3 regions of the Lactiplantibacillus kimchii genome follow, and region 2 is predicted to be linked to each of the others. Evidence: predicted binding sites of a transcription regulator. Region 2 holds the regulator's gene; each other region holds the start of a gene.
The links. Region 2 encodes LexA, which represses DNA repair genes until DNA is damaged. Its sites were predicted from a motif close to CNAACANNTGTTNG; they were not measured.
Positions count from the first base shown of each region.

Region 1: a site for LexA is predicted at 5,927-5,940, ahead of C5Z26_RS09300 (ATP-dependent DNA helicase). Genes of this name have one in related genera too.
Region 3: a site for LexA is predicted at 7,751-7,764, ahead of C5Z26_RS01545 (replication-associated recombination protein A). Genes of this name have one in related genera too.

Region 1 covers NZ_CP027194.1:1,916,360-1,926,315, reverse strand. The annotation lists gene C5Z26_RS09330 (hypothetical protein) at 1-355, opposite strand, end outside; gene C5Z26_RS09325 (CPBP family intramembrane glutamic endopeptidase) at 567-1,346, shown strand; gene C5Z26_RS09320 (excinuclease ABC subunit UvrA) at 1,400-3,646, opposite strand; gene C5Z26_RS09315 (acetate/propionate family kinase) at 3,740-4,948, opposite strand; gene C5Z26_RS09310 (hypothetical protein) at 5,124-5,489, shown strand; gene C5Z26_RS09305 (hypothetical protein) at 5,541-5,774, shown strand; gene C5Z26_RS09300 (ATP-dependent DNA helicase) at 5,978-8,359, shown strand; gene C5Z26_RS09295 (hypothetical protein) at 8,349-9,065, shown strand; gene C5Z26_RS09290 (sce7725 family protein) at 9,062-9,956, shown strand, end outside.
Region 2 covers NZ_CP027194.1:608,683-618,638, reverse strand. The annotation lists gene C5Z26_RS03110 (TMEM175 family protein) at 1-554, shown strand, start outside; gene C5Z26_RS03105 (hypothetical protein) at 728-1,102, shown strand; gene C5Z26_RS03100 (hydroxymethylglutaryl-CoA synthase) at 1,148-2,317, shown strand; gene C5Z26_RS03095 (hypothetical protein) at 2,366-2,971, opposite strand; gene C5Z26_RS12710 (DNA alkylation repair protein) at 3,110-3,559, shown strand; gene C5Z26_RS12705 (DNA alkylation repair protein) at 3,469-3,762, shown strand; gene lexA (transcriptional repressor LexA) at 3,787-4,419, opposite strand; gene C5Z26_RS03075 (DUF896 domain-containing protein) at 4,574-4,813, shown strand; gene C5Z26_RS03070 (YneF family protein) at 4,911-5,147, shown strand; gene C5Z26_RS03065 (lysophospholipid acyltransferase family protein) at 5,168-5,803, opposite strand; gene C5Z26_RS03060 (tRNA1(Val) (adenine(37)-N6)-methyltransferase) at 5,916-6,668, shown strand; gene C5Z26_RS03055 (GIY-YIG nuclease family protein) at 6,658-6,930, shown strand; gene C5Z26_RS03050 (D-2-hydroxyacid dehydrogenase) at 7,015-8,013, shown strand; gene C5Z26_RS03045 (HAD family hydrolase) at 8,144-8,866, opposite strand; gene rpsB (30S ribosomal protein S2) at 9,090-9,893, shown strand.
Region 3 covers NZ_CP027194.1:289,527-299,482, reverse strand. The annotation lists gene C5Z26_RS01580 (HD domain-containing protein) at 1-441, opposite strand, end outside; gene C5Z26_RS01575 (TrmH family RNA methyltransferase) at 538-1,308, opposite strand; gene C5Z26_RS01570 (acylphosphatase) at 1,420-1,692, shown strand; gene yidC (membrane protein insertase YidC) at 1,756-2,688, shown strand; gene C5Z26_RS01560 (UbiA family prenyltransferase) at 2,756-3,694, opposite strand; gene C5Z26_RS01555 (HAMP domain-containing sensor histidine kinase) at 3,842-5,479, opposite strand; gene C5Z26_RS01550 (response regulator transcription factor) at 5,479-6,165, opposite strand; gene C5Z26_RS01545 (replication-associated recombination protein A) at 6,364-7,707, opposite strand; gene gndA (NADP-dependent phosphogluconate dehydrogenase) at 7,818-9,254, opposite strand; gene rpmF (50S ribosomal protein L32) at 9,488-9,667, opposite strand; gene C5Z26_RS01530 (YceD family protein) at 9,725-9,956, opposite strand, start outside.

The DNA.
Region 1 (9,956 bases), 1.1 Mb from region 2:
TAAGCTGATGAGCGCGCATCCCTAAAACAATCTTTAACTGGATTTGCGCATCTTGTTGGTCGACGCGCGCATGCTGTATGTCTGGTTGGGTGCTCCCCGTATAAATCACCTGCATTTTTGGCGTTGCTTTTAAAGGAACCGTCGCCAAAATTTCAAAGATAGCCGCCTCGCTCGTTAAGGTTGGCACTACTTCGGTACTGACATACTCACTAAATAACCGATAATGCGCCGTGGTTGCGGTAAATTGATACCAGTTACCCTTGATTCCAGCCAGTAGCCACCCCTTTTGTGCCATCTTATTCAACCAAGTCAGTTCAGTCGCTGAACCTTTAATCATTGTTCGATATCGTTGCATCTTAACCTACCCCCGACAGGCTTGTCAGTTCCCGCTGACAAGCACCAATTTTTTAACCGTAAAAGAAAGCGGTTTCCTAGTCCTCGTTTTAAATTATGCGTCAGTTAACTATTGAATGCAACCTCGCACCAACACCTATTCAAACCCAACTAGCAGTGCTAGACTAAAATATGATAGCGATATCATCCGTTATTAACGGGGGGCTTTATTGATGTACAGCAGTCAGCAGCGTCCATGGACGCAAAGTTTATCATTAATTGTTTTAGTGCCACTTTTATTTATTGTTGGGGGCTGGTTAGTCAGCCGAATATTACCCACAGCTTACTTCGGGATTGGGCAAGATCTGATTGTCTTAGCGGTTGTCCTAGGATTCAATCACTACGTCAGTCATAGTCCCATCAAGCTTTGGAATTCACAACAGCCATGGCAACAAGCCTTACAGCTGTTGCCAGCCTTGATTTTTCTCCTCTTACCAGTTAGTCGAAATTATGTGCACTTATTTCAATTAGATTTTAAGCCCATCATTTTCCTTTATCTCGGTTATATCTTACTCATTGGCATCACCGAAGAATACGTTTATCGTGGCGTCTTATTACCCTTACTGGGGCGAGCTTTACCTCATCGGCCGATGACTGCCATCATTATTGACAGCTTACTCTTTGGTATGAGCCATGTTTTAGTTAACAGTCATCAGCTGGCGCTTAGTTATGTCATGCCACAAGCGCTATACGCAGCTGTTTGTGGCTTATTACTTTGTGGCGTCTATCTTAAGACAAAGAATTTGATTCTGCCGATGCTATTGCATGCGCTCAGTGATGTTAGCTTAGTCGTTCAATTCATGACCCACACCCATACGCAACGTGCTTTAACCTTTTCTGTGCAGACGACCATCATCTCATTAATCCTAACTGGTGGCTTTTTCATCGTCGTTGCCGCAGTCGTTTATTGGCAAATTCGGCACGTCACTATCGAAGAACAATTACTCGTTTAAACTAGAAAGTCCACTTATATCAACGCTAATCGCTGATATAAGTGGACTTATTATTAATCTAACTTTAAATAGTGGCGTAAATGTTGGGCGGTAAATGACTTCGGTACAGTCAATAACGCTTTAACTGGGCCTTCAAACAGTACATGTCCGCCATACCGACCAGCGTGTAAGCCCATATCAATGACCCATTGGGCTTGGCTGATGACCGCTAAATTATGTTCGATAACAATCACCGTTTTATGTTGGGCGACTAGTCGCTGTAAGAGCACCAACAAATCGGCGACATCGGCCGCATGCAACCCAGTACTGGGTTCATCTAAAATAAAGATTGGATGGGTATCTTGAGTCACGAGACTTTTGGCCAACTTCAAGCGCTGTAATTCACTACCCGAAAAAGTCGCTAATCCCTGGCCTAGCTTAATGTAGCCCAGCTTCACATCAAGCAAGGCCTGTAACTTAACTTTCAAACGGGGTTTCACTAACGTAATTGCTTCGGCAGCTGTCAGTTGCAAGACATCATCAATATTATAACCATGCCATTTGACCGCTAAAGCCGTCGCATTGTAGCGGCGACCATGGCACGTTGCACACGGTTGGTCGCGGGTGCCCTGATAAGCGGAATCTAAGGTCATCATACCCGTTCCATGACAGGCCGGACAAGCCCCCGCACCATTAAAGCTAAACAACGTGCTTGGTTCTCCCGAGGACTGGGCAAAGAGTTGCCGTAAGGTGTCAAAAATACCCAGATAAGTCAGCACGTTCGACCGCTGGCGCCCCGGCATCAGACTTTGATCAAATACCTTGGCTCCAGGATATGCTGCTGGAAATAACTGTTGTATGAGAGTCCGTTTGCCCGCACCCGCAACGCCAGTCACAACCGTTAAAGCCGCTTTTGGCACGCGCACCGTCGCATGATGCACGTTAAATCGGCTGACATTCGTTAAAGCATAAAAAGCGTTAAATGGCCGCTCCTCAGCTTTAACCGACCGTGCTGCCCGTAAGCTTTGCCCCGTAACAGTTGAACTTTTAAGCAATTCTGCATAGGTTCCGGTAAAGGTCACTTGACCGCCAGCGTGCCCAGCCCCCGGGCCTAATTCAATCACATGATCTGCATGCCGTATGATAGCTGGATTTTGGTCAATTATGACCACGGTATTCCCCTGATCACGTAGCTGTCCAAACACCCGATTAATGCCAATTAAATCTTCGGCATGCAGGCCAGCACTAGGCGTCGTTAAGATGTACAAGACATCCGTTAACGGACTGTTTAAATATTGAGTCAGCTTAAGCCGCTGAATTTCACCACCAGCTAAGGTACGTGTCGCTCGATTCATGGTCAAATATCCCAAGCCAATTGTTAGCAAATTAGCCAAGCTTTGTTGCAGGTTATGTAAAACTGAGACAACATGGTCATCATAGATTGTATTAATAAAGGCCAATAATTCTGTCACCGATAAATCCACACAATCGGCCAATGACCGACCGTTCACTTCCGCTTGCCGGACATGGGCATTGACCCGGGTGCCACCACAAACTGAACAGGCTTGCACTGGCATTAAAGTCGTCAATCCTTTCACGGACTGACCCGTGGCTAAAGCCTGCTTAATCATTGGTATCACGCCCACATATAGCGCGGTGGCCGGCCATTCAGCCGTTGGTTGGTCTGGTTGACTGCCCTCATCATACAATAAGCGTTGCCACTCGGCCGCAGTATAGGTGGCTAAAATTTGATCGTTGTCAAAATTACCAGCAGCCGTATAACGATTAAACAGGTCGCCACCAGGCTGAAATGCTGGCAGTTGAATAGCACCCGCGTTCAGTGATTTCGTCCAGTTAATGAGCCGGCGCACCTCAAGTTGTGGCTCAACACCGGTCCCCAAACATTGTGGGCACCAGCCAGTCGCTTGCTTGAAAGAATAAGCCCCGGCCGGTCCAATTGCTGGTTGCGCTAGCTGCGCAAATAACAACTGTAAGCCTGCATAGATTTCAGTCACAGTTCCAACCGTTGAGCGGTGCTTCAATGCTAACGGTTTTTGATCAATCACAATAGTGACTGGTAACTGCTCAATTTTGTCTACGACTGGCACGACCGCAGGCGGTAATTGCGGTTGTCCTAGCGGTGTCGCACTCCCTTTTAATAACCGCTGCGATTCTGCCGCTAACGTCGCTAATATCAATGATGATTGACCAGCGCCGGCCACCCCAGTCACGACCGTAATCTGATGTTTAGGCAACTGGACATTAATATGTTGTAAATTAGTTGTACTAGCACCTTGAATCAAAATATCCGTTGCTAACATCCCTACTTGCCCCCTATTTTACGTCATCGCACAGCAAAAGTGCCCCACAACCTTGTGAGGCACTCAAAAACACTGATTTTAGTTTAACACATCTTACTGCGGCATGGGCGCCCGATGCGTCAACCGCGCGACATCCCGGACAATCATTAATTCTTCATTCGTTGGTACGACCATCACGGTAACTGGCGCACCGGCCTGACTGATGACTTGTTCTTTACCATGGATTTGATTCTTTTCTTCATCCACCGTAATCCCAAAGTAACCCAGTTGTTTCAAGATACGTGACCGCATCGCAAATGAATTTTCACCGACCCCCGCCGTAAAGACTAACGCATCAATACCGTTCATCTCAGCGATATAACTGCCGACATATTTAACCACGCGGTTGGCAAAAATTTCCAAGGCGAGTTCTGAACGTGGCCGGTCATGCTTGGTCTCATCCAAGTCCCGCATATCCGGTGACAAGCCAGAAATCCCTAACAAACCGGATTTATTATTCAAAATATCAATAAAATCCTGCACGTCCGTAATGCCTAAATGCCGCATTAAGTAGGGAATCAACGACGCATCAATATCACCAGAGCGGGTGCTCATGGTAATTCCTGCCAATGGCGTAAAGCCCATTGACGTATCAACCGCCTTACCATGATCAAAAGCCGTAATCGAAGCGCCGGAACCTAAATGCAAGGTGATTAACTTCAAGTCCGCTAACGGTTTGTCTAAAAGTTCCGCCGTACGATGGGCAACATAGCGATGGCTAGTCCCGTGGGCGCCATATTTACGCGCACCAAATTTTTGATAATAGTCATAGGGAATACTGTAGAGATAATTTACCGCCGGCATCGTCGCATATAGTGAGGTGTCAAAGACCGCCACTTGGACCGTCTTTGGTAATAATTGCTGAAAAACTTCAATATAATAAGCTTGCGTTGGATTGTGTAACGGCGCATATTCAGATAATGCCTTAATTTGTTTTAACGTCGTTGGGGTAATAATTACTGAATCTTTGAATTCTTCCCCACCGGCGACGATTCGATGACCGACCCCAGTAATTTCACTCAAATGTGCCAGAATGCCGTCACTCTTTAGCCGTGTCAAAACCATGGCGGCGGCTTCATGAACATCAATCTTGGGTTTCGTCTCTGAATACTTCACCCCGTCCGCCTTTTTAATCTCAAAAACTGAATTAGGTAAGCCTAACCGGTCCACCATCCCAGAAGCGATGACCGTTTCAGCTGGTAAATTAAACAACTTCCATTTCAAAGTTGAACTACCAGCATTAATTGCTAATACTTTTGCCATTATGCGATTTCCTCCATCCATCATCAAGTGTGCATACTGTTAGTGTAACCAATTATGGATACGCTTTCAATAGCACGTTGAAAATGGCACCATTTTGTTCATCTGTTGACGCATATTATTTTTGCCCCCGCAACGGCTACGGTATAATAGCCTTAATGAAAGCGAGGGGATTGAGATGGCAAAGCAACCTTTTCATTGGACCATCAGTAACTTATTTGCAACCGTCCTATTAGTCGTGGGCGCTGGCTTATTAGTCATCGCCCTCCTGACCCAGTTTGGTACCCGCCTAAGTGTTGAAGCCACCGTCACAGCCGCAATCTTATTCCTAGTAGGGCTCATCTTCTTTAAGCCCACACCTTTCTGGCTGTTAACAAGCACAATTGGCTTGATTAGCTTATGTGCCGGCTATGCCGCTTACTTCAGCACACCTTACACTTGGCTAGGCGCCATCATTGCCACCGTTGTCATGGCTGGTATTGTGAGTTACGGCTTCAATCTTGGTCAAGTCATGAAACGGCGGCACAGTCGTTGGTATCAATAAGCGTATGCCGTAAAATTAGTCAGACCTTTGTCGCTAGACTGAGGTCTATTTGTGATGGTTTTGCAAAGCTGGCTGGAAATCATTGTCACCCGCGTAGAATACTTAGAAATCAAAATTTATCGATTGGATGGGATTAACACGAAAAATATTATTTTTGCATTTGAGCTTATTTTCATTATCTTATGGTTATTTTTGGGACCACATGCGACCGTACTAAAAATAATTGGTATCGTTGTGATCATCGCAATTTCTCAACTTGCACATGTCCTTTTGAAAGCTCGCTAATTCGTTGCGTGTTATTTTGATAGCCGAAACGGGCTGCAAAAGGCAGCTACCTGGGCTTAGCTACGCCAGACCGCCGATGCCTAGGACGCATCAGCGGTCTGGCTAGGCTATGCTCGGTGGCTGACCGCCTTTTGATGCACTCTTGCCGAAAGCGAACGTCTGTTTTATAATTAAAGCCAATCAAAATCAGAAAGGCGTTGCGTATGGCGACTAAAATTGGGATTCGTCAACTCGTTGAGTTCGTCCTGCGTAAAGGCGACTTGAACGAAATTAAAAATAGTCAAAACACCGCCCTCGCTGGTGCAAAGATTCATCGGCAACTGCAAAGTAGTCGATCGGTGGATTATCAAAGCGAGGTTTATCTTAAAAAAAATGTGACAATGGCGGGCACCGACTACTTAATTTCAGGTCGCGCCGATGGCATTCAGACCACGGATGCTGGTACTCTAATTGAAGAAATCAAAACTTCCGACCAAGCCTACGACGACTTAACTGATAACACTCGGGATTTATATTGGGGCCAAGTTCAAGTTTACGGCTACCTCTTCTTACAAGACCATCCAGCAATCGACCAGGTCACGTTACAACTCACTTACTTTCAAGTTATTAATGAAAAAATCACTAAAACTCAACGGATTTTGACCCGCGCTGAACTGGCAACTTTCTTTAAAAAATTGATTACCGAATACGACTATTGGCTCACCTTGCGAGCTAATTTACGTGACCGGCGCAATGCTTCCATCAAATCACTGCCCTTTCCGTTTCCAGCCTATCGGACGGGCCAACGTGAATTAGCTGTCGCCGTTTACAAGGCCATTCGCTTACAAAAGCGCCTTTTCGTCGAGGCCCCCACGGGAACCGGTAAAACTATTTCTACCTTATTTCCAGCGATTAAAGCCTTAGGTGAAGATACCATCGAACGCTTATTTTATCTAACAGCCAAGCAAAGCACCCGCCACGTTGCTGAAGATGCAGTGACCTTAATGAGCCACGATGGCTTAACGTTAAAAAGCATCACCTTAACGGCTAAAGATCAGATTCAGTTTCCAGAAGAACGAGACGTGCCGCCAGAAGAGAATCCATTCATGCTGGGCTACTATGACCGCCTAAAACCGGCCTTAAAGGATCTATTGACGCATGAAGACCAGCTAACCCGTCCTGTCATTGAGACTTATGCTCGGAAACACACGTTGGACCCGTTTGAATTTTCACTGGACGCGGCCCTATTTTGTGATGTCATTATCTGTGACTACAACTATCTATTTGATCCCTTAGTTTATTTACAACGCTTCTTCAGTGAGTCCGATGAAACCACCTTTTTCTTAGTCGATGAAGTCCATAATCTGGTTAGTCGGGCCCGTGATATGTATTCAGCGACCATCAGTGACCAACCCATCGCGGCTTTATTAAAGTTAGCCTTACCAGACAAATCCCAAGCTAGCGACGACTTACAACAGGCCTTGAAAAAAGTGCAACGGTCCTTTACTCGCCTCAACAAAGTGCTCTTAGCGGATGACATCACCTCACAAATTGCGATAGAACCACCTGAAAAATTATTAAAGACGTTGCGAACTTTCAATGAATTTGTCAGTGATTGGCTCCAACAGCAACCGCCATCCGAGCGCTTAAACGCCGTTCGTGATTATTTTTTTGCAAGTCTCACTTTTGTTAAAATCGGCGATTTATATGATGGTAGCTATCAGACACGCCTTGTCCGTGACGGGCATCATATCACGGTTAAGGAACTTTGCCTCGATCCGAGTGATTTTTTAGACCAATCGCTAAGCTTAGGTGCTGGTGCCGTCTTATTTTCAGCGACTTTATCGCCAATGGCCTACTATCAAGACGTGTTGGGCGGGCAAGCTAACAGCCTCGCCTATCAATTGCCCTCACCATTTCCGCCTAAACATCAAGCAATTCTGGTCACACAGTACGTCCAAACCACTTACCATGAACGTGCGCATAGCGAGGCCGCCATTATCGCAAGTCTGCATGCGTTGGTAACCGCTAAAACAGGCAACTATCTGATTTTCTTCCCATCTTATGGTTATCTCAATCAGCTAAAAGCCGCTTTTGAATTAGCCTACCCAGCTATCCAGACAACCGCCCAAACGACGGGCATGGATGCGACCGCTCGGATCACTTTTTTAGCCCAATTTAAAGCCGAAGCGACTGAAACATTAGTTGGCTTTTGCGTTTTGGGTGGCATCTTCTCTGAAGGCATTGACTTACGCGGCGACCGCTTAATTGGGGTCGCTATCGTTAGTGTCGGCCTGCCCGGAATAAGTGCCGAAACGAATCTGATTCGCGACTACTATGACCATAACAACGGTAACGGCTTTGCCTACGCTTATCAGCTACCCGGCATGAATAATGTGTTGCAAGCAGCGGGGCGCCTGATTCGCAGTAGCCATGATACCGGCATTATTTTGTTACTGGATCAACGTTTTGCCAGCCGGCGCTATACTGAACTATTTCCACCGCACTGGCAATATTTCCAACGGATTCAATCTGTCCCACAACTCACCGCCACGATTGCTAATTTTTGGCAAACCACTCAGGGAGACCACACACATGAAAACTAAATTAACCCGTCAATTAGAAAGCACCCTTTACCATTACTGCCTCGACCAAGGGGCCTACGTGGTTGAAGAAGTCTCAATGCCAGCTGATCAGGGCATTGTCGACACTTTGAGCTATCAACAACTGGCCGATGGGCAGGTTGAATGGCGCTGTTACGAACTAAAAGTGACCAAAGCTGATTTTCATTCCAAAGCCAAATTATCCTTTATTGGTAACTATAATTATTTCGTGCTGCCCAAAAAACTTTACGATGAAGTTGCCGCCGAAATTCCGGCGCATATTGGGGTCCTCATTTATCGGGCCTTTGACCAACGCGCCTTGGACTTGGCGCCCGCACCGTTAACAACCCCAGGCTTTTTAACCATTGCTAAAAAGGCCCAGCATCAACCATTACAAGTTGACGCTGGCCCGCTGACGAGTCACTTTATTGCTTCCTTATTTCGTGAAGTCGATAAAGCCAAACGGGTCAAAAAAGGCCTGGCCTTGTATTCTGATGACCAACTTTTCAAAGCGCTTAAACAACGGGCCCAAGTCGGCTACGACATCTATCACCCTGATCAAAATCTCTATGATCGATTCGTCACCGACCTCCAGACCGACGCTGTTACTGCCCTTCAAACCGAACTAGATGCTCGGAATGCTGAGTATCAAGCGCTGCAATTAAAGTTGCATGCCTTAACACAGCCCAACTTAGAGGATCGCTTATGACAACTTATTATCCTTATTTGCGCGGTCGGATGTATGACTTGCTAGCTTTAAAAGCGCTATGTGAAAGCCAGCAGCTAGGCCCGCATATCATTCCCATAATTGAACCTGTTCGCGATTCCAAGGAACTCCAACAAACGGTTCAGGTCTTGTTAGCAGCGAAACAACCCTTTAGTGTCATTGCCAACCCCCAAGTGAGTGTTTACGGCTTGAATCACACTAAGTTGTATCCCTTACCAGACCTCACCAGCGCCCCATTCTATCATCCAAGCGCCATTTTAGCGGCGGATTTTAGTGCAGACTTTTTAACCACTACGCCTGGTCAGACGAGCCTCTTGATTGCGCCCAACTATCCGTTGCTCAAGACTTACCAACGAACAGCAGTTTTAAAACAAGTCGCCGGTATCTTGATTCCAAATGAAGCCCGCCTTCATCAAATAGCTGGCTCACGGTCAATTTTGTTAACTGATTCGCTCACCTTTTGGCCCCATGTCGCCGACTATGCCCAGCTAACCGATGACTATTTTGCGCCTGCTAATTGGCACCAAGCACCCCTGGGCTATCAAGCCTTTGGGGACTATTCGATGGTCGGTAGCGTTTACTTTGATAAAGGCTTTCCCGCTCGTGCAATTGCAATCCACGTGATTTACGTGACGCCGACTGGTTGCTTACGAATTCACCATTTTGTTTCCGCTAGTAATGATCAGCGGGGCGGTCAAAAGCAAAAGTTTTTCGAGGCCCTCACTAAGTTGATTACGTGGGCGCCAACCCATTTAACTGGCCTTAACGCAACGCCGGCCTTAGCTGAATTAATGACGTATGCACACCAACCTAAATTTCCCGGTCTGGGACCGATTAAAAAATTAATGTTAATGCATCACCTGCAACTGATGA
Region 2 (9,956 bases):
AGAATCGTTTAGAAGCTTTTTTTGACGCTGTGATTGCAATTGTAATCACGATTTTAGTATTAGAACTTAAATTACCAGCGCAACATAGTTGGCATGGCATCGCCCAAATGGGGCCGGCTTTTTTAGCGTATCTGATTAGTTTTATTTTGCTAGCTAATATTTGGGTCAATCATCATCGGTTATTTCAAGCCGTTAAAAAAATTGATAATCGAGTTTTGTGGGCTAGTATGAATATGTTGTTGTGGATTTCGTTAGTACCAGCGACCACGGCTTGGTTTGGGACAGATCTATTTTCGGTGCCAGCAGCGTTCCTGTATTCGATTGTTATTGCACTATTTAATATCTCATTTATTATTTTAACGGCAACCTTAGTACGCGCCAATGCAGAAAATACTGTATTAATCCGCGCAGCGGCTGACAATCGTAAAATTAACCGTTGGTCGTTAGTGAATAATGTGATTAATTTGGTGATTTTATGGTTTTGGCCGCCATTTGCCTTGATCTCAACGATTATTAATTCGCTAATGTGGGTTAAACTCCATGGTAAAGCGTAAGTAAGTGTGGTATTCTAATGAAGAGGTAGTCACGTATCTCGTTTTAATCCAGAAGCTGATGGTTCAGCTTCTCCAAGAAGACATCCCGGTTTACTGGGGTGTCTTTTTTTATGTTCCAGTTATTTCAAATCAACCTGTTTTCGAGTAAAATGGAAGCATGAGTAGGTGAGCGCATGGATTTTGTTGAATTAGCCACGATTAACTTACAGCATACGCCGTTAGGGACTCGTTATCAGCTACCTAAACGGCATCATTGGCAGTTAGACTGGCAGCGATTAGCGGCACTAATTCGTGATAATCATGATGTCATGGCAGTAGTACAAGCAGGCTTGGCCGAAGATTGGCTCAATACGCACGGCACAATTTGGGATGAACAGCAAGGCTATTATCGATATCCCAATGATAACCGCGATTTTGATGATACTGTTTTTTGGGTAGCTTCAACTTGGGCGACGCCAGCAATTTTAGTTACGTTTCACCACGAATCGGACCAAGCATTTGCATGTTACAAAAACGGTAGTAATCCAGATTTTAAACGACTTGGATAAGTAATCAACCCCTGAAGATTGTAACTAACAAAAAGGAGGAATAACATGAAAATTGGAATTGATAAGTTGCATTTTGCAACGTCACACTTGTATGTAGATATGGCCGAATTAGCGACCGCTCGTAATGAAGCTCCTGATAAATATTTGATAGGAATTGGACAGGCCAAGATGGCGGTTATTCCGCCAAGTCAGGATGCGGTTACCTTGGCAGCTAATGCGGCTTATCCGATGTTGACAGCCGCTGACATTGATGCGATTGATTTACTAATTGTTGCGACTGAATCGGGAGTAGACAATTCTAAAGCGGCGGCAATTTATGTGGCACAGTTGTTGGGACTTAAAAGGCGGGTGCGCACGATTGAATTAAAGGAAGCATGTTATGCCGCCACTGCTGGTGTTCAATTTGCACGAGATCATGTGCAGGTGCATCCAGATAAGAAAGCATTAGTAATCGGCACGGATGTGGCCCGCTATGGCTTACATACAGCTGGCGAGCCGACACAAGGTGGCGGCGCGGTTACAATGTTGATCAGTGCTAATCCGCAAGTGTTGGCCTTGAATGATGACGCGGTTGTCTTGAGCCAAGATGTCATGGACTTTTGGCGGCCACTGTATCATACCGAGGCATTAGTTGATGGTAAATATTCCTCAAATATTTACATTGATTATTTTCAAGATGTCTTTAAAACGCATCTAACAGAACAGCAACGAACTTTGGCTGATTTTAAGGCATTAACATTTCATTTGCCATATACAAAAATGGGTCTCAAGGCGTTGCGGTCAGTGTTGCCTTTGGCGGATACGACGCAACAAGCCGCCTTATTAACCCATTTTGAAGCTGCGCGAGCTTTAAATCGACAGGTGGGTAATCTGTATACCGGATCACTATATCTAAGTTTATTGTCTTTGTTAGTATCAGATGCCAATTTGCAAGCGGATGACTTAATTGGGCTCTTTAGTTATGGTTCAGGTGCTGAGGGTGAATTCTATACTGGGCGGTTACAAGCTAATTATCAACACGGCGTGGACCTGGGACTCCCTCAGCGATTAGCTCGGCGACAACGAATTGATATTGCCACTTATGAGGACCTGTTTACACATCAATTGCAATGGCAAGCTGCGGATCAGACTATTGATTATGCGACTGATCCACATCGCTTTGTCTTAACCGGTCAGAAGCAAGAACAGCGACAATATCGTGATCAACGGGGGTAAAAAAACATCATTGTAGTTAGCAATAACTGGCTACAATGATGTTTTTACTTATTTTTGTAATTGATTAATAATGATTTTACCGTCTTTAACACTCAATAGGGTATTATCAGGTTGTTCCGGTTGCATGAGACGAATGGTATAACCTACTGCTAAGTTTTTTTGAATTGAACTCGAGAGTGTTTGAAAATTTGTCGTAATCGTTGTCCGAGCTTTTTGGTTTTTATCCGGATATTTTTGAATTGTTTTTAATGACTGAACATAGTCCTTATTTGTCGGGTTGACAGTAAAGGTTTTTGTTGTTCGATCTAAAGTGACAGTACCAATCGTATGATAATTTGATTTTAATTGTTTGAGGATGTTGTTTTCTTTTAGTTTAATCGTAGCCGCCGCTTTTTTAGTGGTGTCTTCATTAAAAACGGTATGTGACGAACTAAGTTTTGCTGAACTCTGACGAGCTGACGAATTTGATCGTGCGGCGGTAGCTTGATTATGGGACCAAAATGGTAGCTTATAAACAGCATAACCAATTGTGAGAGCACTAATTACGGCAATGATTGCAAAGGTTTTCCACCCACCGCCAGTTTGACGAGCGGCAAAGATTGAAAAGATGGCCATTGTGAAAACTAGTAAGCCAATAATGGCTAGAAATAACATGTCAACAACTCCCTGTATAAAATTAGTGTAACCATTATACCATTCAACCAGCGTTCAACTCATTAAGAATAGATCAGCTGAGAAAAAAAGCAGCATTAATATTAAATAAGTTAGTAAGCAACTTGAGGGGGAGATAGCATGCCAGATTTATTTTTACCGGTGCAACCGGCTAATCAAGCAGCGATGGTCGCCTATATGCGACATCAATTCAAATTTTTAGGTGTGCGAGCGGGTGAACGACGGCAATTAACGCAGCCATATCTTAAAACTAGTCAAACGTTGACGTCAACTGAGCTACAGGATTGGCTAGTGTTTTATTATGGGCAACCATTTCGAGAGTATCACTATGTTGCGATTGATTTGGCCTTAGCAAATGTACGTCGCTTAACACCAAGTCAGTATGAGTGGTGTCGGCAACAGGTGACACATAATGCCTGGTGGGATAGCGTTGATAGCTGGCGTAAACTGTTGGCGACTTACATTGAGCAACAGCAGCATTGTCAGAATTGGGGCCAGCATATATACAAGCATCAGATTTTTGGCTTCGGCGGGTTGGCATTATCTTACAGTTGGGCCGCCGGCAAATGACTGATCAGGCCTATTTGACGACGGCGATTCTAACCAATCGAACTGATGATGAATTTTTTATTCAAAAAGCGATTGGTCGGGCATTACGAGATTATAGCAAAACTAATCCAGCTTGGGTGACGCAATTTATTGCGTCACATGTATTATCACCACTAGCAATGCGTGAAGGCAGTAAATATTTAACCAATAAAAAAGACCGGTAACCAACGTCACCGGTCGATGAACCACTATTGATAGAGCATATCGCGATATAACCCAACCACTTTGCCTAAGACAGCAACGTTGGTTAGAATAATTGGTGCCATCGCATCATTTTCTGGTTGTAGCCGATAATGATCAGCTTCTTTAAAGAATCGTTTGCAAGTAGCTTCATTTTCGTCAGTCATTGCAATGATAATATCCCCATTGTCGGCAGCTGTTTGCCGGCGCACGATAACTTGGTCGCCGTTTAAGATGCCGATGTTAATCATACTTTCACCACGAATGGTGAGCATGAATAAATCGCCACCGAAAGTTTCCAAATCTTTTGGAATTGGGAAATAGTCAGTAGCTTCTTGTACCGCCAAAATCGGTTGCCCAGCGGCTACCGTGCCGAGCATTGGAATTTGATGGGGAGTCGTTTCGACGCCTAAAGCTTCAAAACCAGCCGCTGTCACTTCGATAGCCCGTGGCTTGGTAGGGTCTTTTTCGATTAAGCCCTTTTTTTCCAATCTAGAAATATGACCATGGACCGTTGATGTTGAAGATAGTGAGACGGCTTCGCCGATTTCACGGACGGTTGGCGGATAACCTTTTTCATTGACGCGTTCATAAATAAAACGTAGAACGGCCATTTGTTTGCTTTCTGATGTTTTACTCATCTTGGCACCTCATTTTTTTATTTCATAATTATTATTTCAATTGTAGCATAGCTTTTTACGGCTTTCAAACAAATGTTCGGTTGACAAACCCTGAGAATTGATTTAAGGTCAAAAATCGTGTATTCTATTCTTGCTTTTGAAAGGAGTGAGTGGATTGATTTCAAAAGAGCTACTTGCCCGGATTAATGAATTGGCACACAAGGCCAAGGCAGAAGGGTTAACTGAGCTGGAAGCGGCTGAACGCCAAGAATTACGTGAAAAATATTTAAAAGAATTTCGGGCCGGATTCCGGCAACAAGTTGAAATGTTACAAGTTTATGATAAAGATGGTCAAGAAGTGACACCTGAAAAGGTTCGTCAGGTTCAACGTGACCGTGGCTTACGCGATGATTAAGCGTTTCAAGGAAGATTTGTCAATTGACAAATTTTCCTTTTCTTTTATAAGTAATTTGTGTAGACTAGTTTAATGAATACGGTAATAAAGGAGGGGAATGACTGTGTCTACTGGTATTTGGATCTTAATCGTGCTTGTTGGTGTGTTAGTTGGGATTACTGGTGGTTTCTTTGGTGCGCGACACTATATGCAAAACTACTTAAAACAAAATCCACCAATTAGTGAAGAAATGTTGCGCAGCATGATGATGCAAATGGGTCAACGCCCATCCGAAAAGAAATTGCATCAAATGCTTAACTCAATGAAGGCTTCGGCTAAAAATGACAGCAAATAAGTGCTAATAAAAAACACGCCTTAGTTGGCGTGTTTTTTTTCGGCTGGATCAACGTAATGAAAATTCGGATCAATTTTTTTATCGAGGTCATCAAAAGCAGTAAGCATTTGCGTTTCGATGCTCTTTTGACCAGCTTCATCGAGCTTTAACTTACGATCAACATAGATAGGCTTACCAAAACGGACCGTGATGCGACGGCGACTAAACAAACGGCCAAAAGTTAATGGTCCTTGGTAGACTGTGGGAACAAGGGGGACGCCAGCCATTTTAGCAATGACGGTTGCGCCACCTTTTAGTTCCTGGGAATGCCGAGTTCCGGATGGAAACATGATTAGCGATAGTTGACCGCTACGGAGAAATTTGACTGGCGTTTTAATCGCTGAAGGGCCTGGATGTTGGCGATTGACCGGGAAAGCATTGGCCTTAGTTAAAATGGTACGTAAAATCGGATTTTTGAAAAGTTCTTCTTTAGCCATGAAGCTAAATTGCATGGGGCTACCCGCTAGTGCGTATAACAACGGGTCAAACCATGAGCGGTGAGGGCCCACTAGAATATAGGCGCCTTGCGGTAAGTTTTCGCGACCTTGATAGTGGGTATTGCCATTAATGATAGCAACTAACCCCCGTACCAGTCCCCGCATAAATGAATAAAACATCGCAAACTTCCTTTCGATTGGTTATTGGTCATAGTATGACGAATAATCTTAATTTCTGCAAGCAAATTATGGTATGCTGACACTGATATTTTTTTGAAAGTAGGCTATTTGGATGACGACGGTCCCATTACGCGCCGATGAGCGCATTGATCAATTATATAGTAAAGATATTCAGATTATTCAAAGTTCACAAGTGTTTTCTTTTTCATTAGACGCGGTTTTGCTGGGAGCTTTTGCACAGGTTCCGCGTAGTGCTAAAACGCTGACAGTTGACCTGTGCGCTGGCAATGGTGCCGTGGGGTTATTTGCGAGTCAACAAACCAATAGCGCAATTATTGAAGTTGAATTACAACCGCGGCTTGCGGATATGGCGCAACGGAGTATTGAACTAAACCAACTTACTGAGCGCATGACAGTGTTGAATCAGGATTTATTGACAGTGACGACAAAAATTGCCAAAGATTCGGTTGATGTGGTGTTATGCAATCCGCCTTATTTTAAAGATCAGCCTCAAAGTCAAAAGAACCCTAATCCACATTTAGCAATTGCCCGCCATGAAATTTCAGCTAATTTGGCTCAAATTTTAACGGTAACTAGTGACTTACTTAAAATGACTGGCAAAGCGTATTTTGTGCATCGACCGGATCGGTTGGATGAGTTATTCCAAGCAATGGCGCAGCACCGATTAGCGCCGAAACGGATTCGCTTTGTTCATCCCAAGGCTGATCGTGAAGCTAACATGGTGTTAGTTGAGATGATTAAGGATGGGCGTTCAAATGGGGTCCGAATTCTACCACCAGTCGTTGTTTATCAAGCAGATGGCACATATGGAAAAGAGGTGCGACAGTTACTTTATGGCGACTAAAGCGTACTATTTTTATGTGTTGTTGTGTGCAGATCAAACGTTGTACGGGGGTTTTACTGATGATTTGGAGCGCCGGTTAGCAACGCATAACGCCGGCAAAGGGGCTAAATACACTCGGCCTAAAACACGCCGCCCCTTAAAAATGATCTATCACGAGTGTTTTGCAGATAAGTCGTCAGCTTTAAAGGCCGAATATGCGTTTAAACATCAACCTAGAATGGCTAAACTACGGTATTTAGCAGCACATGGTGTGGAAATTTAACAAAGTTTTCATAAATAGTCATTCTATTTCTGACATTTACTGTTATAATATTTAATGTATCAATATATAGGAGGAATTTTTGTAATGAAAATTATTGCATATGCTGTACGTGATGACGAACGTCCATTCTTTAAGACTTGGATGGAAGAACATCCCGATGTTGAAGTTAAGTTAGTCCCAGACTTACTTGACGAAAAGACTGCCGAATTGGCTAAGGGCTTTGATGGCGCCGATGTATACCAACAAAAGGATTACACCGCTGCTGTTTTAACTAAGTTAGCTGACGAAGGTGTTAAGAACATCTCACTTCGTAACGTTGGGGTTGACAATGTCGACGTCCCAACTGTTAAGGAACGTGGCTTGAACATCTCTAACGTACCTGCATATTCACCAAGTGCCATTGCTGAATTATCAGTTACCCAATTGATGCAATTACTACGTCAAACCCCTAAGTTCAACAAGAAGTTAGCTAACCAAGACTTCCGTTGGGCACCAAACATCAGCAAGGAATTAAACACCTTGACTGTTGGGGTTATCGGTACTGGCCGGATTGGCCGCGCCGCAATTGACATCTTTAAAGGCTTCGGTGCCAAGGTTATCGGTTACGATGTTTATCGTAATGCTGAACTTGACAAAGAAGGAATGTACGTTGACACCTTAGACGAATTATACGCCCAAGCTGATGTTATTACGTTACATGTTCCAGCTTTGAAGGATAACTATCACATGTTAAATGCTGATGCCTTCGGTAAGATGAAAGATGGGACTTACATCTTAAACTTTGCTCGTGGGACTCTTATCGATTCAGAAGATTTGATCAAGGCTTTAGACAGTGGCAAAGTTGCCGGTGCTGCCCTTGACACTTATGAATACGAAACTAAGATCTTTAACAAAGACCTTGAAGGTCAAACGATTGATGACAAGGTCTTCATGAACTTGTTCAACCGCGACAACGTTTTGATTACACCACATACAGCTTTCTATACTGAAACTGCTGTTCATAACATGGTGCACATCTCAATGGACAACAACAAACAATTCATCGAAACTGGTAAAGCTGATACGCAAGTTAAGTTTGACTAAGCTCGTTTGAAGATGAAAACGTTCGAATCTTTTGATTCGGACGTTTTTTTGTACATAGCATGAAATTGGTCTAATAGAATAGGTCGAAAAAAAGAACCTGGCAAATTCGCCAAGGCTCTGAGTAGGGTGTTTAAACTGTCGCAGCTTGTGCTAGCGCTAATAATAACTCAGCGAGTTCAGCCGGACTTTGAATGATTTGGTCAGGAATAACATTAGGTTGGATCTGTAAATTTAGGCGATGATTGAACCAGAACGTCTGCCAACCAGCGTGTTTAGCGCTAGTCATATCTAAAGCGATATTGTCACCGACGTAGGCCGCTTGGTTAGCTTTAATCCCGGCTTGGTGGGCCCAAGTTGTAAAAATTGAAGGGTCTGGTTTAGCAATGCCGAGCTCTTCCGAAATAAAAATATTATCCGGATGAACATAACGTTCAATTTGTAATTGGTGTAACTTCGCCCGTTGGGTGTTGGCCGGACCATTAGCGATAATACCAATTTGAAAACAGTGGCTTAGTTTTTCAAGCGCTGGTGCTAATTCCGGGAAAAATTGAATTTCCTTGAGTGCTTGTTGATAAGCTATTTCAAATTGGATAGCCCAGTCAGTTTTGATTTTTGCCGTTGTGAAGGTAGCCAGCGCATGCCGTAAACGGGCTGTTTGCCAAGCTTCAAGGGTCAAATCATGAGTCGTGACTTGATTAAAGGTCCGATCAGTAAAGTCGCGAAAACGGTTAAAAATTTGTGCCAGGTCAGTGGGCGTCACCGGTGTTTCAAGTGTCTTGGTGAGAGCCATACCAAATGGCGATTTTTGATCATAGAGTGTATCATCTATGTCAAAAACAATGGCTTTGATCATGTTATAATTGAGCCTCCTATGCGAAATAGTATTCTAACATATAAATTTAAATTAACAAATACTGATTAAAGTTATTGCAAGCATCGCAAATTTTCGGTATACTAGTTTTCGGTGTTAAAACCAATTCACACTCGTAGTGATGACCCGGTAGTGCTCTTTGAGTCCCGTGGTCAGTTGAGCTATGAGGAGGATCAAAACTAATTTTTTGGAGGCACATTATATTATGGCTGTTATTTCTATGAAACAATTGCTTGAAGCCGGTGTCCATTTCGGTCACCAAACTCGTCGTTGGAACCCAAAGATGAAACCATACATCTTTACGGAACGTAACGGAATCTACATCATTGACTTACAAAAGACGGTTAAGATGATTGATTCAGCTTACAACTTTGTTAAAGATACCGCTGCTGACGATGGCGTTATTTTGTTTGTTGGGACTAAGAAGCAAGCCCAAGATTCAATCGAAGAAGAAGCTACCCGTGCTGGTCAATACTACGTTAACCATCGTTGGTTAGGTGGGACTTTGACTAACTGGAACACCATCCAAACTCGGATCAAGCGTCTTAAATCTTTGAAGAAGATGGAAGAAGACGGTACTTTTGATCGTTTGCCTAAGAAGGAAGTTTCATTATTAATGAAACAACGGGCAAAGCTTGAGAAGTTCTTGGGCGGTATCGAAGATATGCCTCGGATTCCAGATGCTATCTTTATTGTTGACCCTCGTAAGGAACAAATTGCGGTTAAGGAAGCTCAAAAATTGAACATTCCAATCGTAGCGATGGTTGATACTAATACTGATCCTGACGATATTGATGTTATCATCCCTTCAAATGACGATGCTATTCGTGCCGTTCGTTTGATTACTTCTAAAGTGGCTGATGCCATTATTGAAGGTCGTCAAGGTGAAGACGAAGACGTTACTGAAGCCTCTTTCAAGGGCGACAAGGATGCTAAAAAGTCAGTTGACTCTTTAGAAGACATCGTTGAAGCTGTTGAAGGTGACAACACCAAGTCTGACAATAAATAATTGAAATAATTAGGCTGTCTAAAAAATCGCGGACCTCATCGGCCTGATTTTGTGGGCAGCCTT
Region 3 (9,956 bases), 320 kb from region 2:
AAAAAACTCATGTTCTGCTTCATAATCATCGACTAAAGAGACTAACAAACTTTCCCGATATTTAGGAATGGCTAACGTCGCCCCAAACATGTGCTTTAAAATGATGTCTTTTTCCATCGGGGTTAATTTGGTTAACTTTTCAGCGTTTCGTAACGCTACCCGCGGGTGAATAAAGGCGTGTGAGCCCAAGTCAAACTTGGTTTCACGCCAATCATAATAAAACAAATCATGCAACAAACCGCCACGTGCGACCGCAGTCGTGTTGAGGTGCCATTTCTTTGCTAATAAATAACTATCATATGAAACTGCAATTGAATGATCTAATCGATTCGAATGATGGTGTTGTGTAAAATCGGCTAAGTGTTGCACAGCCGGTTGAGCTAATAAATCAGCGACAATTGCCACGTACTCGGAATCTTGTTTCCATGCATTGATTTTCATTGAAAGCTCCCTTTGCTAATAACTACCGCTATTCTACTAAAAAGTAAGCCATTTTGAAAGTATTTTGTTTAGCAACCCCCTAATTCTAACGGCAACTTAACGATTAAGTCCGAACATCAAAATACCAGCCGCAATCGCAACATTCAGTGATTCGGCCCGGCCTTTAATTGGAATATATAAATTTTTAGTCGTTTGGGCCAATAAAGCGGCACTCATACCATTACCTTCGTTACCCATAATCAGCCCAAAGCTCGCAGGGGCAGCCACATCTAAGTACGCGGCCGCCTGTGGGTTTAATTCTGACCCATAAATTGGCAATCCTTGGGCTTGCATCTTGGTCACCAGTGCCGTTAAATCAGTACTGATTAATTGCAAATGAAATTGGCTCCCCTGCATGGCTCGTTCTACTTTAGGTTGATGAATATCACCAGTACCAGTCCCGAACGCTACCCCGGCAAAGCCCGCTGCATCTGCGGTCCGTACCATCGTGCCAATATTACCTGGATCTTGCACATTATCTAACAGTAACCATGGGCGACTCAAATCCAGCTGAGCTAATGGATCAGCGGCTGGCTTAGGTAACAAGGCTAACGCAAACACCCCCTGTGGCGTCACGGTTGCACTGATATGACTGGCAACCTCCTCTGAAATTTCAATGACGTCTGGAAAATGCGTTAGATCTGGCTTAGTTGCCAATTGTTTTTCAGTTAATAGCAGTGTTTTGATTGAAACTTTGGCTTTGACTGCTTCATTAACTAAATGCCACCCATCCAATAAATACAAGCCTTGTTGGTGACGACCCTTTTTCGTCTGTAATTTTTTCCACGCTTTCACGTGGGCATTTTGTAACGAATTAATTTTTTCCATGCGAAAATCTTCCTCTACTGAACGTTTTAGTTAAAGACAAGTATAGCATATCGCCCCCAACTAACTTCCATGCTATTATATATAGTGTAAGCTTTAAAAGGGAGTGACAATATGCGAGCAGTAACATTACAAGTTAGCGGTCGCGTGCAAGGCGTTGGCTTTCGTTGGGCCACCAAGGTTGCCGCTGATAAATGCGGTGTCAATGGCATCGTTCGTAATTTGATGGATGGCTCAGTTTTCATTGAGGCTGAAGGTGAAGACCAACGCATTCAAGTTTTCATTGACGTCATTAAACAATCACCGACCGACTTTGGTCGTGTCAAACACCTCATTGTGCAAGACGTTACGCCACAAAACTATCATAATTTTCGGATAACCAATTGAAATCCCCTGCCATCTCTAGTATCATCATGCTTATATGACTAAAATAAAGGGGATTATGATCAAGTGAAAAAGAGAAAAGGCCTCACCGTTACGCTGGCACTGTCCAGCTTAGCGTTGCTACTTAGTGGCTGTGTACAGGTTTCAAAAGCTGGTAAACCATACGGCTTCGTGTATGACTACTTAGCGCGACCTGGACAAATTGTGATGCAATGGTTATCACAGTTGTTCGGTAACAATTATGGTTGGGCCATTATTGGCTTAACGGTCATCGTGCGGTTAGTCTTATTACCAATGATGATTAATCAACAACGTAAATCAACCTATCAACAAGAAAAAATGGCGGCAGTTAAGCCCCAATTAGCTAATATCCAAGCGCGGCAAAAACAAGCCACGACACAAGCTGAAAAGGCCGCTGTCAGCAATGAAATGATGCAACTCTACCGTGATAATGGGATTAGTATGACTGGCGGCATCGGCTGTTTACCCTTACTAATTCAATTTCCAATTTTCTCGGCATTATATTATGCGATTCGCTACTCACCAGAACTTTCTAGTGCTAAGTTTATGGGGATTGCTTTAGGACACTCCAGTCTCCTATTGGCAATTCTAGCGTTCGTTTCTTACCTCGCCCAAGGTTACCTCTCAATGATTGGCTTACCTGCTGAGCAACGTAAGGCCATGCGGACCATGCTAGTGGTCAGCCCCGTTATGATTTTATTTGTAACCATGTCGGCACCCGCCGGTTTGGGGCTCTACTTCTTCGTTGGTGGCCTGTTCGCCTGCTTACAAACTTTAATCATCAACTATTTCCGTCCTCGCATTCGGCGAGAAGTTGAAGCTGATTTAAAGAAGCATCCAATCAAGACGCCAACGCCAAGTGCCGTTGGTGGTGCTAAACCAGTTAACGCCACTGAAAAACCAGTAACCGATACCCCAACACCACACCAAGCAAATGGTGCCGGTCGCAATGCGGGTAAACAGCAACGACATCATTAATTAACTATAAAAAGACGATAATCACGCCCGTAAGTGGACTGTGATTATCGTCTTTTTTTGATGGATTTTAAAAAACAAGCCCTAGAATCAGGGCAATTAATTGTAACCCTTGAAACAACATCAAATTCTGTGGCGCCGTATTAAACGTTGTTTCCTTCACCTGAACAGCATTGAAGGCCTTAATATTTTTGATAATTTTAGGTAGTGCCAAAACAACTAATAATTGATAAAGCGGTAAAATTTGTAAGCCAACACTCACAAGCACCGGTAAATAACTGAGCAACGCTAACCAATCATAGACTTTCAAAGCCCGCGCTTTCCCAATATAATAAGGCACCGTATAACGTTGATTTCGCACATCTTGATCTAAATCACAAATATTATCGGCTAACATAATATTTGCCACTAAAAAGATATTCGGTAAGCCCACTAATATCATGATTAAGATATGTTGTAAATTACCGACAATGGCAAAGTGAGGCCACGCCCAAGTAAAGCCCATTAACACTGGCGTAGCAACGTTAACATAGACCGCTAAAAAGAACACACCGAATCCTTCAACCGTGCCTGACAATAATTCTCCCAACGGAAAGCGGGAAAACGGCACTGGCCCATACGTATAAAATATTGCGACGCCAATCGCCGCCGCTCCCATAAATAGCAAAAGCAAATTGGTCCGTGAAACTAAAACGAGCCCTAAAATAATGGCTGTCGCTAACATACTGAGCATTAGTCTTAACGAACGGCGTGGCGATAAGTGCTCACGGCCAATAATATTGTACGTGTCACGATAATGTAAGTCGATTGCCAAATAATAATCCTGCACATTATTGAACCCCGTTACAAATAAGGCAATCGCCACTTGGGCAATGAGATAAATCAGTGAATTGAGCCAATTAAATGCTTGAAAATAGTAAATTGAAAATAAAACGCCCATAAAATATGGGACGACGCTGGCGGCCTTGGCATTCAATCGAATAAATTGCAAAAAGATTTTAAACGTCATTGGCCGATAAGCTGTTTCATTAGTCACCCTAGTTGCCTCCCCAAAAATAAAATTACTGCTCTTTTACTATAACAGTAATTATTGTTTGTGAAAACCTTTGCAATAGCAAAAGTCCGCTCAAGTGACTGAGCGGACTGCTGGTGACCTTTACTTTTCATGTTCATGTGCATCTAACGGTGGCTCATCTGGATCAGGTGTCGCTGGCTTAATACCAGCTGGTAGCGCGGTCTTTGGAATCTTTTCAACCGTCGTCGCCTCATCCGCGGCCTGGGCCAATAATTTAGGATCTTTTAAAATCGGTAAATGGAATCTAAAAATCGACCCTTGACCCACAACTGACTCAACACTAATCCGACCATGATAGCCTTCCACTAGCCGTTGCGCAATGGACAAGCCCAAACCGTTACCACCTTTATCACGGCTACGGGCTTTGTCTACCCGGTAGAACCGATTGAAGACCCGATCGAGATTATCCTTTGAAATTCCTTCACCAAAATCTTGAACGGCAACTTCAATATACCGGACATCCGTCGACAAGGATAAGTGAATTTCGCGGCGTTTAGTTGAATATTTCACCGCATTATCTAGCAAAATAATCAGAATTTGTTCTAAATGATTCCGATAAATTTGGGCATAAACGGGTTGCTCAACATCATCATCAAACGTAAAAAGAAAGTCCGGATGAATCATCTTGAAGTCATTAAACGCCTGGGCAACCAACTTCTGGACGTCAGTTGTTTCATGACTAAAGTTGATTTCCAATTGTTCAGCCCGTGACAGGTCAAGCATCTCTTGTACCAGACTTTGCATACGCTTGGTTTCCGATAAACTAGCCGCCAAGGACTCAGCCAACACCTTAGGATCATCCTTGCCCCAACGATTCAACAATTCCATATGACCTTGAATAATTGCGACCGGCGTTCGTAATTCATGGGAAACATCTTCCACAAATTGTTGTTGTTGCGTGATGTAGCGCTGCATTTGATCTAACATATCATTAAACAAATGGCCCAAATCAGACAATTCATCATTGCGTTTTAAATCGGGGACCCGTGAATCTGTCTGTGGATCTAAATTAACCGCACTAATTGTACGGGTAATCTGCCGCATTGGTCGCAATAAAAAGGCGGCCAAAAAGTACCCTAATAACGTTGCGCCAAAAATGGCAATTAATGTCATCACAACAAATATCCACATTAAATTATGCGTGGTACTGTGATAATCCGTTAAGCTATCCGTGACTTGCGCATAGCCAATCACCTTGGCCTTATTAGCCGTCCGGATGGGGGCCCGCCCAACCAATTCAGCCGCTGTTCCATGACCGATAAGCTTAATATCACGTTGCGGACTCCGCTTAAATTCATGCGTATCACGTCGTGAAATGTATAACGTCGTGCCGTCTGGATCATAGACGGTCACGGCTAGATTAGTCCGCGATAAAGCCGTGAGCTCTGAATCTGAAAAGAACGTCGTCTTCAAAGCGCCCTGTCGTCGGTCAGACATACTACTACTAGGCTCGACATTGGCTTCTGGTTGTAGTTTTTCGGCGACTGATTTAATGGTTAAGCCTTTGGATTCAGTTCGCAAAGATTGTTGAATAGTGCTTACGGCACTCGCAACGTCACGTTGTTCTTGGCGTAATAAGAGGTTCGTGAAGCTCTTATAAACCAATAATGAAAAACAAATAAAAATGAGCGCGGTCCCAATTGCGGTCCCGAGCGCCCATTTCCATTTCAACGACCAACGTTTTGGTTGCGTTGTCTTGGCAGTTGTCGTGTCAGTCATTACGACCGAATCACATATCCTGTCCCACGAACAGTTTGGATGTAGCTCTTTTCGCCTGGTCGATCAATTTTATTTCGTAAGTAACGAATATAAACATCGACAACGTTAGTTTCAACTTCAGATTCATAACCCCAAACTTTGTTTAACAAGACGTCACGCGCTAAGACGACGTTGATATTTTCCATTAAGGTCAATAGCAGTTCGTATTCCCGCTTCGTTAAATTAATCACTTCATCGCCACGTTTAACGACTAAGTTCTCTTTTTCAATCGTTAAATCTTTATACGTTACTGTGGTTTGTTTCGTACTCTGTTGTTCACTTTCGAGATCAATCCGCCGTAATAAGGCCCGTAAACGTGCCAATAATTCTTCAATTGCAAACGGCTTAACAATGTAGTCATCTGCCCCATGATCTAATCCAGAAACACGATCGATGACTGAGTCACGGGCCGTCATCATAATAATTGGGGTATTTTTAACTTCACGGACCCGCCGACAAACTTCCAACCCATTTAGTTCAGGCAACATTAAGTCTAAGAGAATCGCATCAAAATCTTCGGCTAACGCTGCGTCCAAACCTTTACGACCATTATATTCAACTTGAATGTCGTAACCTTCATGCTTTAATTCTAGTTCGACAAAGCGGGCCAGATTTTTTTCGTCTTCAATAATTAATATTCGACTCATTTACTTTTAGTCACTCCTAATATTCAACTTATCTAACAACCAACCTGTTCCGAGTTAAATGAGAACTAACTGCACGCAACAGGTACAACATGTTATTTTACCATGAATTTGCTAAATTTCCTACTGTCGAAATTTAGGCCAGCCCTCATCTAAATCTCATTCTATCAAGAATCTAGTTAAATGCAATCGATAACAACGCTAATTTTGCGACGATGGTGCCGGATGGTTGGCATGCCAACGTTTAATCGCTGCCAGGCGTTGTTGCCAACTCTTTTCTTGGCCCTGGTCCGTCGGCGTATAGAACGTCTGCCCCATTAATTCTGGTGGCATCGTCGTCATTGCCGTTAATTTATCTGGATTATCATGAGCATATTCATAATGCTCACCATAACCTAAGTCTTGCATCAATTGCGTCGGTGCATTCCGAATTTGTAATGGCACGGGCAGATTACCCGTTGTCTTGATGGCTTTTTTTGCCGCAGCTTTTGCCATATATAAGGCATTTGATTTCGGCGCCAAGGCCAAGTAAGTGACCGCTTCGGTTAAATTAACATCGCATTCTGGCATCCCAATAAGTTGGCACGCTTGATACACCGCGACTGTTAACGGTAAGGCTTGCCGATCGGCTAATCCAACATCCTCACTCGCAAACCGAATCAACCGCCGCGCAATATAAATTGGCGATTCACCGCCACCTAGCATCCGCATCAACCAATAAATCGCGGCATCCACATCACTATTGCGCATCGACTTATGCAAGGCCGAAATCAGATTAAAATGTTCTTCGCCATGTTTGTCATAACGCAATGATTTCGTATTGATTAATTGATTTAAACTTGCGGCCGTCACGGTGACCTGCTGATCTGCCGTTCGTTCACCATTTAGGACCGCCATCTCAAGCGTGTTCAACGCCATCCGCGCATCACCGTTAGCAAAGTTAGCGATCAAGGCCAACGTATCCGCCTGCAAATGAACCGTCAAGCCTGGAAACCCTTGCGGATGGGCTAACGCCGCTTTTAAGACCTGCTCTAAATCCGCTTCGGTCAGTTCTTTTAAGACTAAGACTTTGCATCGTGATAATAACGCCGCATTAATTTCGAAAGACGGATTTTCGGTAGTCGCCCCAATTAACGTGATACTTCCTCGTTCCACATAGGGCAAAAAAGCATCCTGTTGCGCCTTATTAAACCGATGAATTTCATCAATAAACACAATGGTTTTTTCACCAAAGTCCCGATTAGCTTCTGCGTCATCCATAATTTGGCGAATTTCTTTAATCCCACTAGTGACCGCGCTAAACGTCATAAAGTGGGCCTGCGTTTGTTGTGCAATAATTTCTGCTAAGGTCGTCTTGCCGACCCCCGGTGGTCCCCAAAAAATCAGGGATGGTAACTGGTCTTGCGTAATAAATTGTCGTAACAACTTACCCGGCCCCAACAAATGGTCCTGGCCTTTAAATTCTGCTAACGTCGCCGGTCGAACACGATAGGCTAATGGACTATCGGTTGACCGGTCTGGATTGAACAACGATGCTTGCTTCACACGCCCACCTCATTTACGCATAGTTAATAAGTCTAGTTTAACGCAAACAAACGTTCGACACAAAAAAGTTGCAGCCAAATGACTGCAACTTTTCAGATTAACATTAATTTTTATTGTTCTTCATACCAAGTGTAATGGAAAGCCCCTTCGCGGTCAGTCCGTTCGTAGGTATGGGCACCAAAGTAATCTCGTTGCGCTTGTAATAAGTTAGCTGGCAATACTTCAGCCCGATATGAGTCATAGTATGACAACGCAGCGCTAAAGGCTGGCATTGGTACACCGGCTTGAACCGCTAAGCTTAAAACATCACGCGTTGATTGTTGATACTTCGCAGCAATATCTGTAAAGTAATCATCCATCAACAAGTTGTTTAAGTCAGGCTTCTTATCAAAAGCATTGGTGATATTTTGTAAGAATTGTGCCCGGATGATACAACCAGCACGCCAGATCTGTGCTAATTCACCAAACTTCAAATCCCAACCATAATGTTCAGCAGCAAAGCGTAATTGTTCGAAACCTTGCGCATAACTCATGATTTTGCTGAAGTATAAGGCTTGACGAATTTTCTCAACTAATTCTTCTTTAGCTGGTAACTTAACGTCATTCTTAGGACCGGCAAGCTTCTTAGAAGCGGCAACCCGTTCAGTCTTCATCATAGAAATGTAACGCGCATAAACCGCTTCAGTGATCACTGATTGTGGGACTTGGACGTTCAATGCATCTTCGGAACTCCACTTACCAGTTCCTTTGTTGTTCCCACGGTCTAAAATCATATCAACGATTGGCTTCGTCTTGTCAGCACCCAAGTCGTCTTTACGCGATAAAATATCTGCGGTAATTTCAACGAGGTAACTGCTTAATTCACCCTTGTTCCATTCGGTGAAGACGTCAGACATTTCATCAACTGATAGGCCAGCGACGTTCCGCATCATGTTGTAACTTTCATCAATTAATTCTTCATCACCGTATTCGATCCCATTATGGACCATCTTAACGTAATGACCGGCACCGTTAGCACCGATATAAGTGACACAAGGTGCGCCATCTTGAGGGGCCTTAGCAGCAATCTTTTCTAAGATTGGGGCAACTAAGTCATAAGCTTCCTTTTGACCACCGGGCATCAATGAAGGGCCTTGTAAGGCGCCTAATTCACCGCCAGAAACTCCCATACCGATAAAGTTAATCCCAGACTTGTCTAAGCGGGCATTTCGTGCCATCGTGTCATTAAAGTTGGTATTCCCACCATCAATTAACACATCGCCTTTATCGAGCAATGGCAATAATTCATCAATGACGGCATCGGTTGGTTTGCCAGCCTTAACCATCATGATAATCCGCCGTGGCGTTTCCAGTGATGCAACAAAGTCAGCGACGTTATAGCTTGGAACTAATTGTTTGTCCGCATGATCCTGAACGACTTTTTCCGTCTTTGAACCCGTCCGGTTAAAGATGGCAACTTTATAGCCGCGGCTTTCAATATTCAAAGCCAAGTTCTTGCCCATAACGGCCATCCCAATGACACCAATCTGTGGTTTTTCATTACTCATTAGTTGTTTACCTCCCAAATTTTACTACGTGCTAATCGTACCAAAAAAATGCTTTTAATAAAAGGATATTGTCGTGATTTATAAAATTAATTTCATTAAGTTTCATTCTTAGAGAAATTAATTTTCATAGTGAACCACAAAAAAACTCGCCGCAGCGAGTTTTTAAATCCGTCTTGTAAAGAAAAGTAGTATGCGCCATGGCCGCGATACGCCTTTTCATCAACTAAATCAAATTAGTTGTTTACTTTAACGATTTCTTTACCGTTGTAGAATCCACAACTTGGGCAAACGTGATGTGAAACTCGTAATTCGCCGCAATTTGGGCAAGCTGACAAGTTTGGGGTAGCCAATTTAATATGACCACGACGGTTGCGTTTACGCATCTTAGATGTTCTTCTCTTAGGTACAGCCATCAACGAACACCTCCTTAAAATAATTTCACAAATGTGATTTTGATAGGTCTAACTAACTTAATCCTTAGTTTCCTGATCAGGGAACAGGTTTTTCAACTTAGCTAAACGCGGATCAACAGTTTTATGTTCTGTAGCTTGCTTGGCAAGGTCGTCTTCACTGAAGACTTCCCAACCGTTACCAGTTGGCAAAGGTTCACCATTCTGTTCAGCTTCAGAAAGAATCTGCATGGGGATGTGAATTAAAATATTATCCTCCACAGCGACATCAAAATTCAAAATATCATCTTCC